DNA from 3 places in the Neisseria sp. KEM232 genome. Region 2 is predicted to be linked to each of the others. Evidence: predicted binding sites of a transcription regulator. Region 2 holds the regulator's gene; each other region holds the start of a gene.

Region 1 (4,819 bases), 350 kb from region 2:
ATTAATGGTGCTGCGTTTCGGCCACGGCGGGAATTTCCGCTTCAACCGGTTTGCCGTTCATGATGGTACGGTAAACGTTGTAGCCCATGATGCACATGCCGCTCAGGTAAAGGAGGCCGCCTGAAAAACGGATGACATAAAAGCGCATGCTTTCTTTCACGCCCTCGACAAAGGCGAAGGTCAGCGTGCCGTCTTCGTTGAGCGCGCCCCACATCAGTCCCTGCATCACACCGGCAATCCACATCGAGGCGATATAGAGGACGACGCCGATGGTGGCAATCCAGAAGTGCGCGTCGATGAGTTTGGTGCTGTACATTTCTTTTTGGCCGAACAGGCGGGGAATCATGTAGTAGACCGAACCGATGGTAACGAAGCCCACCCAGCCGAGCGCGCCGGCGTGTACGTGGCCGACTGTCCAGTCGGTGTAGTGGCTCAGAGCGTTGACGGTTTTGATCGACATCATCGGGCCTTCAAAGGTGGACATACCGTAGAAGGACAGGGAAACGATGAGGAATTTCAGAATCGGGTCGGTGCGCAGTTTGCCCCACGCGCCGGAGAGGGTCATGATGCCGTTGATCATGCCGCCCCAAGAGGGTGCAAAGAGAATCAGCGACAAAACCATGCCGACAGACTGCGTCCAGTCGGGCAGCGCGGTGTAGTGCAGATGGTGCGGACCCGCCCACATATAGGTGAAAATCAGCGCCCAGAAGTGCACGACGGAGAGACGGTAGGAATAAACGGGACGACCGGCCTGCTTGGGCACGAAGTAGTACATCATGCCGAGGAAGCCTGCGGTCAGGAAGAAGCCCACGGCGTTATGGCCGTACCACCACTGCACCATCGCATCGATGGCGCCGGAATAAATCGGATACGATTTCATCGGGCCGACCGGCAGGCTGAGGTTGTTGACGATATGCAAGAGGGCAACGGCGAGAATAAAGCCGCCGTAGAACCAGTTTGCCACATAGATATGCTTGATTTTGCGTTTGGCGATAGTACCGAAGAACACCACGGCATAAGCCACCCACACCAGCGTAATCAGAATATCGACCGGCCATTCCAGCTCGGCGTATTCCTTACCCTGCGTCCAGCCCATAGGAAAGCTGACGGCAGCGGCCAAAATCACGGCCTGCCAGCCCCAAAACGTGAATGCGGGCAGCCAGCCGCCGAAGAGACGGGTGTTGCAGGTACGCTGCACCACATAGTAAGACGTACCGATCAGACCGCAGCCGCCGAAGGCGAAAATCACCGCATTGGTATGCAGCGGACGGATGCGGCCGAAGTGGAACCACGGGCCGATTTCAGACAGATTGAGTGCGGGCCAGAAAAGCTGCGCGGCGGCGATCACGCCGACCAGCATACCCACAATCCCCCAAACTACAGTCATGACGGCGAACTGCCGCACCACTTTGTAGTTATAAGTTTGCGCTTCCATGAAAGTCTCCATTAAACACGGAAAATAAATCCGGTCGATTCTGCGGCACGCCGAAACCCGCCGCGCAAAGCCGTTTTTCCATCAATTTGCTGCGGCCGCCTTTTTCAGACGGCCGTTTTGCCGAACCAAGCATACAGAGAATCCGCCGCTTGGCAGCCCGTTTGCACGCTGCCATAATGGCCGGAAAGCGGAAAAGAAAGCCCGCCCGTCAAGGTAAAGCGGCAATCTTTACACTAAATTTCCATACACTTTACAAGGTTATAGATTTTAACTAATTTATGATTTGACACCAATCAATTAATTTTTAACATTGCCCAATCCTATTGAGCCATTAAATTTTCATCATGATTACCCACACCCTCAGCCCCGAACCCAAAGCCCATTACTGGCACATCACCCTCACCTTCACCCAAAACGCCGCCACATCCGCCGTGTTAAAACTCGCCAACTGGGTGCCCGGCAGCTACACCATACGCGATTTCGCCCGCCACATCGTCGAAATCCACGCCGAACACAACGGCCGCCCCGCCGCCCTGCGGCAAACCGCCAAAAACACCTGGCAGACCGAACCACTCGCCGGCGAGTGGTGCATCCGCTACACCGTCTACGCCTACGACCTCTCCGTGCGCGCCTCCTACCTCACCGCCGAACGCGGCTTCTTCGACGGTGCCTGCCTCCTTTTCGCCCTCGAAGGCCGTCTGAACGAAACCCAAACCCTCGTCCTACAAAACCTGCCCGCAGACTGGCAGACCGCCACCACCCTGCCCGCCGTCGGCGCAAACACCTTTCAGACGGCCTCCTACGGCGAACTCATCGACCACCCCGTCGAACTCGGACACATCGAAACCATCGCATTCCAAGCACACGGCATCCCCCACCGCATCGCCCTCAGCGGCCATTATTCCGACTTCGACCGCCGACGCCTGCGCGACGACATGCAACGCATCTGCGAAACCCAACTCGCCCTCTTCCCCGCGCCTGCCCCGTTTGCCGAATACCTCTTCCTCCTCCACCTCGGCGACAACATCTACGGCGGCCTCGAACACCGCAGCAGCACCGCCCTGCACGCCGACCGCAACAGCCTGCCGCCGCACGGCATGGGCGAGGCCGCCCCCGCCTACACCGAACTGCTCGGCCTCTTTTCGCACGAATACTTCCACGCTTGGAACGTCAAATCCGTCAAACCCGCCGCCTTCGCCCCCTACGACCTCGACCGCGAAAACCACACCGAACAACTCTGGGCATTCGAAGGCATCACCGCCTACTACGACGACCTCATCCTCGCCCGCAGCCACGTCATCACCCCCGAAAAATACCTCACCCTCCTGGCCAAAAACATCACCCGCGTACGCCAAAACAAAGGCCGTCTGAAACAAACCCTAGCCCAATCCTCCTACACCGCCTGGCACAAATACTACAAAGCCGACGAAAACGCCCCCAACGCCCTCGTCAGCTACTACCAGCAAGGCGCCCTCGCCGCCCTCTGCCTCGACCTCCTCATCCGGCAAAAAAGCAGCGGCGCCCACTCCCTCGACACCGTCATGCAACAACTCTACCGCGACTGGCTCGCCACCCAACGCGGCATAGAAGAACAACAATGGCAAACCCGCTGCCAACAAATCACCGGCCTTAACCTCGCCGCCTTCTTTCAGACGGCCTTATACACCACAGACGAACTCCCCCTCGCCGACTGCCTGCACACCGTCGGCATCGGCCTGCAATACGCCCCTCTGCCCCGCAGCCACGGCGGTGGCCTTATCGGCGCACCCATCGCCCCGCCCGAACCCGCCGCCGACCTCGGCGCCCGTTTCACGCAAAAAACCGACCACGCCATCCTCACCCACATCCTCAACGGCGGCAGCGCCGAAAACGCCGCCCTCTGCCCGCAGGACAAAATCACCGCCGTCAACGGCCGCGCCTGCACCAACCTTGCCGCCCTCCTCGCCGACAGCCGCCCCGACGACATCTGGCAAATCCACTACTTCCGCCACGGCATCCTGCACCAAACCGCCCTCACCCTCAAAGCCGCCGCAGCCGAAACCGCCCTTCTTTATATAGAAGACGAAGACAAACTCCGCCGCTGGCTGCTCGACGCGGCCTGACACAGAGGCCGTCTGAAACCCTTTTCAGACGGCCTCAAAGCAGTGTCGGCCAAACTAAAACCCGAAATGCTGCCTACGCCTACGCCGGGATACCGTTTTTGAAACCGCCAACCCCGTCGCGCACCAAACTCCCTCCCCCGCGCGTGTACAGACCGGACACAAAGGTAACACCCGTACGAAGACATAGGTAACACTTCCCCCGTCCCAACAGACGGAATCCCTACCATGCCTTGGAGAGAAACCACCGTGTCCCGAGAACGACAGGAAGAGTTGTATAAGACACCGGGAGAAATTGTCAATGGCAACAAACAGGTAATCGCGCTTATCGGTGGCTTTTTGTCCTTTGAGCAGCGGCAGCCGTTTGGTATCGACATGCACCATTTCGCCGGGATAGGACTTGTTGTAGCGTTTGGCCTGCTTTTTGAGTTTCTCTTGGATGGCACGCCAAGCGCCGCATTCCGTAATACGCCTGCTTGAAGCGGTTGTTGGTACTGTTTTGCGGCACGAGCAGCCTGCCGCGCGCGGCTTTGAGTATGCGGTAGATAGTGGGCCGGCTGACCATGTAGCGGCGGGCAAGTGAGATAACGCTTTCTTTTTCCTGCGTGTAAGCCGTCCAAATGGCTTGGCGGTGGTGCGGGGTAAGGCGGGTGTTTTTGTGCATGTTCATGACAGTATTGTCCTTGGAATACTGTAAACAACGCTAGGATTTTCTACATTTCACGCAGTACCGCCATCCTGTGAAAACGGGCGTTATCCATAATAATGACCGAAGGCTCTTTAAGTTCCTTCAACAGAAACTGCCCAAACCACGCTTCAAACAAGCTGCTTTCCATCGTGCCTTTGTAAACCATCGGCGCAATCAGTTTCCCATCCGCACGGGCGGCAACCAATGACATTCTTTCATAGCGTTTGCCGGAAATCCGCGCTTTGACAATCTGTCCCCTCAAGGCATAGGCATACGGGCGGTAATAGAAAGTATCAAAACCCGTTTCATCCAAGTAAACCTTTGGCATTTCTGAATATTGTTCCAGCTGTTTTTGGTAATTAATCACAGCAAGCTGTTTGCCGACAGACAGAACCATATCAACGGCATTGAAAATTTCTGGAATCAGGCAAAGCGCGTACTGCGCAAATACAATGGAATCGACCGTAAATCTTTCCCGCTTTTCTTGAAAGAATGCGAGTTCCGTTTTAACTTTGGCACACCCTCCGAGCAGCTTAAAGTGCTGCGCCGGTGGTGTGAAATTTAGGGCTTATCTAGTACAGCCCCCTTTTTTTTCGA
Region 2 (4,819 bases):
AATCCCGATGCAAACTGTCAATATCCCGCTGCCTCCTGTGCGGGCAGCAACCTGTTTCCTAATGCCGCATCATGCCGAAAAATCAATTTTCTGTCACTTATTTACCGGAAAAAACGCTGCCTCCTTTATTAAAGTTGCGCAAAAACAACAGGAACTTTTTACCGCCAGACACTTCCGCCATTCGCCGTTGCAGCTCTCCAACCCTTTATCTGCCGCGGTTTTCTGCCATTAGGATTTGTTTTTATGTTAAAGTCCGCAGCCCGATTCCGCATTCCGCCGCCATACTTATGAAACTGCAACAGCTGCGCTACGCGCTCGAAGTCTACAAACACAATCTCAACGTCTCCGAAGCGGCGGATGCTCTGTTCACGTCGCAGCCCGGCGTATCCAAGCAAATCCGCCTTTTGGAAGAGGAACTCGGCATCCGCATCTTTATCCGCAGCGGCAAGCGCATCGTTTCCGTTTCGCAGCCGGGCAAGGCGGTTTTACAGACGGCCGAGAGGATTTTGCACGATATCCAAAACATCAAAAAAATCGGCAGCGAGTTTGCCAAACAAGACGGCGGGGTGCTCACGCTCGCCGCCACGCACACTTTGGCGCGCTATGTTTTACCGCCTGTGGTGGCGCAGTTTGCCAAAGCCTATCCGAAGGTGCGGCTGGTTATCCGACAAGGGACACCCGAGGAAATCCGCCGGATGGTTTCAGAAGGCCTGACGGATTTTGCCGTGACATCGGAACTTTCCGATTACGGCACAGAGCTGCGCGGCATTTCCTGTTCGAGCTGGCATTACGGTCTGCTCGTGCCGAACGATCATCCGCTGCTCGATCACAAAGGCGCACTGTCTGTCCGAGCCATTGCGTCCTATCCCTTAATCGCCTACGAATCTGCTTTCGTGCGCGGCAGCGTACTTTCGCGCGCGTTCGCCAAAGCAGACATTGCCGAACCGGAGATCGCCGTCTCGGTGGCCGACAACGATGCGCTGAAAACCTACGTCCGACTGGGACTGGGCGTCGGCCTGATGGCCAAGCCGGCCTACGACAAAACGGCAGATGCGGATCTGACGCTGGTCGATATTCCCTATCTTACCGAACCCTGCCACACCGGCCTGCTGCTGCGCAGCGACAGCTATCTGCGCGGATATGTTTACGGTTTTATCGAACTCTTCGATCCGTCTTTAACCAAGGCGCGGCTCGACCAACTTCTGTATACGCCCGTTGTCGAAGACTTTTCGATTTAGGCCGTCTGAAAAAGCAAAAGCGCCGCAGAACGTTTGCTCTGCAGCGCTTTTGCTTTTTCAGACGGCCTCTTTATTCAAACTGTGTGCATACTGCCGCCGGATACCATTCTGTTCAGCACTTCCGGTTTCAGTAATTTGATGTGTTTATGCTCCACCGAAATCAGCTCTTCCTGATGGAAACGCGAAAGCGTGCGGCTGACCGTTTCCAGTTTCAGCCCCAAATAGCTGCCGATTTCCTCGCGCGACATACGCAGGATGAAATCATTGGCGGCAAAACCCCTGTGGTGCAGCCTTTGCGACAAGTTCAGCAAAAAGGCGGCAATCCGCTCTTCGGCACGCATATTGCCCAACAGCAGCATCACACCCTGATCGCGCACAATCTCGCGGCTCATCAGGCGGAAGAAATGCGTTTGGATGCTCGGAATCACTTTGCTGAGCTCTTCCATATGGCCGAACGGCAACTCGCACACCTCGCTGTCTTCCAAAGCCACCGCATCGCAACTGTGCGCATGCGTACAGATACCGTCCATCCCGATCAATTCGCCGGACATAAAAAAACCGGTTACCTGATCGCGGCCGTCCTGCGAAGCGACAGTCGTTTTGAAAAAACCGGTGCGGATGGCGAAAAAGGAATGGAAAGACTCGCCCGAACGGAACAGAAACTCGCCTTTTTTCAGCCTGTGGCTCTGTCGGATAACGGTGTCCAACTGCTCGAATTCATTGGGACGCAGGCCGACGGGCAGGCACAGCTCGCGCAGCGAACAGGTCGAACAAAGCGTCTTCATCGGTTGTAGCAAAGTGTGTGCGGCCATACTGGTTACAGTCCTTAATTTTTTGCACCTGAGGCAAACTGTATACAATTCGCCTTGACTAATATCAAAGTATCATCATCGGCTTTGTGCCATTCTAGCAAACTACCATACATTTACCAACATCAAACCCTTCCGCATGAAAATCATCAACATAATCAACAAAGAAAAGCCGGAATTCGACCGCAACCTCATCGCTTCCCTCCCCGCCAGCGGCCCGCGCTACACCTCCTACCCCACTGCCGACCGCTTCCACAAAGATTTCGGTGAAAACGAATACATCGAAACCCTCGCCCTGCGCAGCGCGGGCGCACTCAACAAACCCCTGTCCCTCTACATCCACATCCCCTTCTGCGACACCATCTGCTACTACTGCGGCTGCAACAAAATCATCACCAAAGACAAAACCCGCGCCGACGAGTACCTCGGCTATCTCGAACGCGAAATGGAACTGCTCGCCCCCCACCTCGGAGGCAAAAATCCCCTCGCCCAACTCCACTTCGGCGGCGGCACCCCCACCTTCCTTTCAGACGGCCAACTCGACCGCGTCTTCGCCATGATACGCCGCCACTTCAACCTCCTGCCCGACGGCGAATACTCCATCGAAATCGACCCGCGCAAAGTCAGCCGCGAAACCGTGCACCACCTCGGCCGCCTCGGCTTCAACCGCATGAGCGTCGGCATCCAGGATTTCGACCCCAAAGTGCAGCAGGCCGTCAACCGCATCCAAAGCGTCGAAGAGACCCGCACCGTTATCGAAGCCGCCCGCGAAGCCGACTTCAAATCCGTCAGCGTCGACCTCATCTACGGCCTGCCCCACCAAAGCCTCGCAAGCATCAAGCCCACCCTCGACACCGTCCTCTCCCTCGATCCCGACCGCCTCGCCCTCTACCACTACGCCCACCTCCCCCACATCTTCAAACCCCAGCGGCGCATCGACACCGACGCCGTCCCCTCCAGCGAAGAAAAACTCGACATCCTGCAATACGCCGTCGAGCGCCTATCCGACGCAGGCTACGTCTTCATCGGCATGGACCACTTCGCCAAACCCGACGACGAACTCTCCGTCGCCCTGCGCGAAGGCTTTCTGCAACGCAACTTCCAAGGCTATTCCACCTACGCCGACTGCGACCTCGTCGCCATCGGCGTTTCCGCCATCGGCAAAATCGGCTGCACCTACGAACAAAACGAGCGCAACATCACCGACTACTACGCCGCCCTCGACGCCAGACGCCTGCCCGTCATGCGCGGCTACCGCCTCACCCGCGACGACATCCTGCGGCGCAACATCATCCAAGACCTCATGTGCCGCTTCGCCCTCGACTTCCGCGTCTACCAAGACACCTTCGCCATCCCCTTCTCCCAATACTTCGCCGACGAACTGGCCGACCTCGAACAAATGGAACGCCTCGGCCTGGTCAAACTCAAAACCAACGGCCTCACCGTCACCCCCAAAGGCCGCTTCCTCATCCGCAACATCGCCATGGTCTTCGACTACCACCTGCGCCACCGCGAAACCACCGCCCAATACTCGCAAACCGTATAAAGCACAAAGGCCGTCTGAAAGAGGTTAAAACCTTTCAGACGGCCTCATACTTCGCGCACGCCAACCGTCCGACAAAAAGGCCGTCTGAAAACAGAAAAACACCCTTTTCAGACGGCCTCAAAGCCCAAAAAGGCCGTCTGAAAAGAGTGCCGCATAAAAAACTTTACTTTTCCCCCGCACAGGTTTAAAACGCGCGCTTTCCTTTCTTCACCAACACCCAAACGGAGACACATCATGAAAGTAGGTTTCGTCGGCTGGCGCGGCATGGTCGGTTCAGTATTGATGCAGCGCATGCGCGAAGAAAACGACTTCGCCCACATCCCCGACGCGTATTTCTTCACCACATCCAACGTAGGCGGCGCGGCACCCGATTTCGGCCAGGCCGCCAAAACGCTGCTCGATGCCAACAACATCGCCGAATTGGCGAAAATGGACATTATCGTTACCTGCCAGGGCGGCGATTACACCAAATCCGTATTCCAAAGCCTGCGCGATTCGGGCTGGAACGGCTACTGGATTGATGCGGCATCTTCGCTGCGTATGGCCGACGACGCGATTATCGTGCTCGACCCCGTCAACCGCAACGTCATCGATGCCGGCCTGCAAAACGGCGTGAAAAACTACATCGGCGGCAACTGCACAGTATCGCTGATGCTGATGGCGCTCGGCGGCCTGTTCCAAAACGACCTCGTCGAATGGGCAACCAGCATGACCTATCAGGCCGCCTCCGGCGCGGGTGCGAAAAATATGCGCGAACTCATCAGCGGCATGGGCGCGATTCACAGCCAAGTAACCGCCGAGCTGGCCGACCCGGCAAGCGCGATTCTCGACATCGACCGAAAAGTGTCCGATTTTTTACGCTCTGACTCCTATCCCAAAGCCAACTTCGGCGTACCGCTTGCCGGCAGCCTGATTCCGTGGATTGACGCGGATTTGGGCAACGGCCAGTCGAAAGAAGAATGGAAAGGCGGCGTGGAAACCAACAAAATCCTCGGCCGCAGCGCCGATCCCACCGTTATCGACGGCCTGTGCGTGCGCGTCGGCGCAATGCGCTGCCACAGCCAGGCCATCACGCTGAAGCTGAAAAAAGACCTGTCCGTAGCCGAAATCGAAAGCATTTTGGCCGGTGCGAACGACTGGGTGAAAGTCATCCCCAACGAAAAAGAAGCCAGCATTCACGAGCTGACCCCCGCCAAAGTAACCGGCACGCTGTCCGTACCCGTCGG
Region 3 (4,819 bases), 710 kb from region 2:
GCCTGCGCCGCCGCGTTTCAGACGGCCGCAGCATGGCGCACCGCGCGGCGGGCGCATTGTCGCTGTGGCGCACAACCCTGTACCTCACGGCAGCGCAGCTGGCCGTTCTGGCGGTACAGGCCGTCTGAAACCTGTCGGAACAACAGAGTCCCCTCTCCCGCTTGTACCCCTTCGGGGCATAAACGAAACGGCGAGGGCTGGGGTAGGGAGTTGCGCCGCTGCGGCAACTTCTGCGGAGCGGCGGAATAAAAGCAGTTCTGCGAACTGCCACCCCCACCCCAACCCTCCCCCGCGCTTGGGGCGCAGGGGAGGGAGTCAGGTATGCAGTGGGATTTTCGGTTTCAGACGGCCTTTTTGCTTGCCTGCACGGTTTCCCGCGCGGCACACGCCTGATAAAACGGTAGAGGCCGTCTGAAAGCTCCGCTGCGGGGTTTCAGACGGCCTCAACGCGCAGGCGCGTGCAGTTTTATTGCGGCAGTTTCACGGCCAGATCCTGCGGCCAGGCGGCGGTTTCGTCGGTTTTGACGAAGCCGTTGCCGGTCATGCCGCCTTTGAGCAGGCGGTTGTGGCGCAGGGCGGTGTCGGCGGGGATTTTCAGTTTCACTTTGAACATCAGTTTGGCGCGTTCGTTTTCGGTTTCCACCGACTTGGGCGTGAACTGGGCTTCGGCGGCGATGAATGAGATTTTGGCGGGGAAGACGGCGTCGATGCCGTCGAGGCGGATACGTGCTTCGCCGCCGACTTTCAGGCGGCTCATGGCAGCGGCGGGCAGGAAGATGTTCATCGAGACGTCGGCGGGGTCGAGCAGGCTGGCGATTTTCGAGCCGGCGGCAACGACGCTGCCGACTTCGGCGATTCTGTATTCCAGCCGTCCGTCTATCGGTGCGCGGATGTTCATGTCGTCGTTGGCCGAACCGGCGGCCTTCACGGCGGCGGCGGCCTGTTGCGCGGCGGCCTGTGCTTCGCTTTCGGCAGCACGGCTTTGGGCGACGGCGGCCTGTGCTTCGGCGCGGGCGGCTTCGGCGGCTTTGACGGCGGCCGAAGCGCGTTCGTAATCAGCATGGCGGCGTTCGGTTTCGGCGGGGGAGACGAGTCCGTCGGCCTGCATTTTGCGCGCGTTGTCCCATTCCATTTTGGCGACGCGCTGCTGTTGGCGGGCGGCTTCGCTGTTGGCTTCGGCTTTGGTTACGGTGCGCAGGGTTTGTTCTTGGGCGGCGCGGGCGCGGCGGACGCTGCCTTGGCGCAGTCGTTCGGCGGCCTGTGCTTCTTCGAGGCGGCTGCTGCTGGTTTCGGAGGAGAGTTCGGCGAGGATGTCGCCCGCTTTGATGTCGGTGCCTTCGTCAAAGGGCATGGCGCGGACGCGGCCGGGGTAGAGGGTGGCGACGTCGAGGCGGTTGAGTTCGAGGCGGCCGTTGGATTGGGCGATGCCTTGGGGCAGGGCGTCGCTCTGCCGGTGGTGATAGAGATAGGCGCCTGCGGCGAGGGCGGCGGCCAGGGCGGTCAGTAGGGCGGTTTTTTTCACGGGATGCGTCCATGCGCGGCAAAGGAAGCGCCGATAATATAACCGCCGCCGCAGCGGGGCAAGGCCGTCTGAAAGGCGGGATTGCCGTTTTTAACTTCGTTGAAGCTGCGTTTTCAGACGGCTTTTGCGCGGCGCGGCGCGGGCTGGTAGAGTATGCGGCGTTCCGGGTGTGCCCGGAAAACGGAAGAAAGGATAGCTTATGTTTGCATACCGTTATGCAGTATGCGCCGTTCTGGCCGCGGCGCCCGCCGTGCAGGCGGCGGAAAACCATCCCGCGCAGCAGCAGGTGCGCCGCAATATCGAGGATGTGTTGGGCATTGTGAAAAACGCGTCGCTGGACGAGCAGCAGAGAATCCGCCGCGTGGAGCAGTATGCCGACCGCTTTTTGGATTACGAGCGGCTCTCGGCAATGGCCGTCGGCCAGCCGTGGCGGCAGTTTGACGCGCGGCAGAAGCAGGAGTTTGTCCGTGCGTTTAAAGACATGCTGATCAGGATGTATGCCCGTTCGGCGATGATGGGCGCGCGCCGCGCCGAGGTGAAGGTGCTGCCGAAAATAACGGAACGCGGCGGCAAAACCGACGTTTATTCCGAAATCCGCACGCCCGAGGGCAAAAGATACGAGGTGGCCTACCAGCTCTATCCGAGCGGCGGGGTGTACAAACTCTACAATATCCAGGTGGACGGTGTGGGCATCGTTACCGTCTACCGCAACCAGTTCGGCGAGCTGATCGCGCAAAAGGGCATCGACGGCATGATCGAAACGGTGAAAAACAAGGGTTTGAAACGGGCGGATTAGCCGTGTTTCCCAAGAGGCCGTCTGAAATCCGGAAACCGGGTTTCAGACGGCCTCTTTAATTGCGCGGACGCATTGTTTGACCTGGATTAAGGGCGTTTTGCGCCATGCCGCTAGAATGGCGCGTTTTGAAAAACAACAACAACGGGAAAACGCCATGAACTTTTTCGACTGGACGTCGGATTTGGACACCGGCATCGGACAGGTGGACGAGCAGCACAAAATCCTTGTGCGCTGCCTGAACGAACTTTACGAAGCCAACCAAAACAAAGACACCGCCGCCGAAGGGCGGATTATCGGCGACCTGATACGCTACACCGTCGAACATTTCGCCGACGAAGAAAAACTGATGGACGACGCGGGTTACCCATTGAGCCGCCAGCACAAGCAGATACACCGCCGCTTCGTCGACAAAGTGGGCGAAATGCAGACCGCACACAGCCGCGGCGGAGACATCGGGCAGGAGCTGCTCGATCTGCTGCAATCCTGGCTGTTCACCCACATCAGCCACCACGACCGCGGCTTTATCCCCGTCGTGCAGAAATATCTGGCGCAGCGGCAGAAGGAGCAGGACGAATTGGCCGCCGAACGTGCCGTCAACGCCGCATTCGCCCAACCGCGCCGCCACGCCCATGCCGCGTTCGCCACCCTCGCCGACGACGCGCCCGCGCCCGATAAGGCTGCCGCCGCAGAAGGGCAGGGCGGCCGCGAAGACACCGACCTGTTCGCCAAAGCGCGCCGGAACATTCAGAACCTGAAAATCTGGCGCTGAAAACGGATGCAAGAGGCCGTCTGAAAGCGGGTAAACCGGCTTTCAGACGGCCTCAGTCTGCCGCGCTGTTGCTTTTCGGCTCACAAGGCGGCAATATCCGCAGCTTTGGCCGAATCCGTTTGCCCCCGCGCAAGGCCGCCCATATAATACGCCGCTTTTTTATAGCGAAACAAAACAGAAAATCTACGGCGTTGCTGCGCCTTGCCGTACTACTTGTACTGTCTGCGGCTTGCTGCCTTGTATCTTTCCCATTTTGTTTCACTATATTTCCGCAGCCGGACAATGCCGAACGGACAACCGCTTCACCCCCGCATTGCCGGTTTACACATCCACCTTTCGAGTTCCGTTCCAGCCGGTATCGAGTTTCTTTGGAGCATTCAAGATGACCACAGAATCCGCCGCCCAGCCCTATCTGCAAATCAGGGGGCTGGTGAAAAAATTCGGTGAAAACTTCGCCGTCAACCACATCAGCCTCAACATCGAACAGCACGAAATCTTCGCCCTGCTCGGCAGCTCCGGCTCGGGCAAATCCACCCTGCTGCGCATGCTGGCCGGCATGGAAACGCCCTCGGAGGGCAGCATCATCCTCGACGGACAGGACATCACCGCGCTCGCCCCCTACGAGCGCCCCATCAATATGATGTTCCAAAGTTACGCCCTGTTCCCGCACATGACCGTGGAGCAGAACATCGCCTTCGGCCTGAAACAGGACAAAGTGCCGCCCGCCGAAATCCAAGAGCGCGTCGACGAAATGCTGCGCCTCGTGCAGATGACGAAATACGCCAAACGCAAGCCGCACCAGCTCTCCGGCGGCCAGCAGCAGCGCGTCGCCCTGGCGCGCTCGCTGGCCAAACGCCCCAAACTGCTGCTGCTGGACGAACCGCTGGGCGCACTCGACAAAAAACTGCGCCAGCAAACCCAGCTCGAACTGGTGAACACGCTGGAAAAAGTGGGCGTAACCTGCATCATGGTAACGCACGACCAGGAAGAAGCCATGACCATGGCCACCCGCGTGGCGATTATGTCCGACGGCGAACTGCAACAGGTCGACACGCCCAGCAATATCTACGACTACCCCAACAGCCGCTTCACCGCCGAATTCATCGGCGAAACCAACATTTTCGAGGGCAAAGTGGCGCACAAAGACGACGCGCATGCCCTGATCGACTGCCCCGAGCTGCCGAGCAAGGTCTACACCGACCAGAAATTCGAGGCCGAAACGGGGCAGACCATCTGGGTGAGCATCCGCCCCGAAGACATCGACCTGCACAAGGAAAAACCGGCGCACCGCGACACGCACAACTGGGCGAAGGGCACGGTGAAAGACATCGCCTACCTCGGCAGCTACGCCATCTACCACGTGCAGACCGACAGCGGCCGCATCGTCAAAAGCCAGGTGCCCGCGCCCTACTGGTATGTGCGCAACCTCACGCCGCCGACCTGGGGCGACGAGGTGTATCTCGACTGGCCGGAAAACCAGCCCACCCCGCTGACCCGCTAGGAGGCCGTCTGAAATGTCCGTCAATATCAAACGCCGCCTGCGCCCGGGGGGCAAATTCGTCATCGGCGTGCCCTATGTCTGGCTGCTGCTGCTGTTTCTCGTGCCCTTCTTTATTGTCCTGAAAATCAGCTTTGCCGAGCAGGACATCAAGATTCCGCCCTATACCGACCTGTTTGTCACCGACCCCGAAACCGGCAAACAAGCCCTGCACATCGTCACGCAGAACTACAA

The links. The regulator FNR, encoded in region 2, switches genes on or off when oxygen is low (the NO sensors DNR and NnrR bind a similar motif). The targets are predictions, from matches to a motif close to TTGATNNNNATCAA.
Region 1: ccoN (cytochrome-c oxidase, cbb3-type subunit I) is a predicted target of FNR. The motif match lies at 1,719-1,732, and genes of this name have one in related genera.
Region 3: CGZ77_RS09180 (bacteriohemerythrin) is a predicted target of FNR. The motif match lies at 2,395-2,408, and genes of this name have one in related genera.

The regions. Positions count from the first base shown of each region.
Region 1 is NZ_CP022527.1:2,227,895-2,232,713, forward strand. It holds gene ccoN (cytochrome-c oxidase, cbb3-type subunit I) at 2-1,435, opposite strand; gene CGZ77_RS11095 (M61 family metallopeptidase) at 1,780-3,537, shown strand; partial or broken gene CGZ77_RS12550 (hypothetical protein) at 3,799-4,204, opposite strand; partial or broken gene CGZ77_RS11105 (transposase) at 4,251-4,589, opposite strand; partial or broken gene CGZ77_RS11110 (transposase) at 4,581-4,787, shown strand.
Region 2 is NZ_CP022527.1:202,744-207,562, forward strand. It holds gene CGZ77_RS00895 (LysR substrate-binding domain-containing protein) at 288-1,238, shown strand; gene fnr (fumarate/nitrate reduction transcriptional regulator Fnr) at 1,313-2,050, opposite strand; gene hemN (oxygen-independent coproporphyrinogen III oxidase) at 2,187-3,593, shown strand; gene asd (aspartate-semialdehyde dehydrogenase) at 3,828-4,819, shown strand, end outside.
Region 3 is NZ_CP022527.1:1,867,830-1,872,648, forward strand. It holds gene CGZ77_RS09165 (hypothetical protein) at 1-128, shown strand, start outside; gene CGZ77_RS12655 (HlyD family secretion protein) at 467-1,522, opposite strand; gene CGZ77_RS09175 (phospholipid-binding protein MlaC) at 1,722-2,318, shown strand; gene CGZ77_RS09180 (bacteriohemerythrin) at 2,473-3,087, shown strand; gene CGZ77_RS09185 (ABC transporter ATP-binding protein) at 3,470-4,588, shown strand; gene CGZ77_RS09190 (ABC transporter permease subunit) at 4,602-4,819, shown strand, end outside.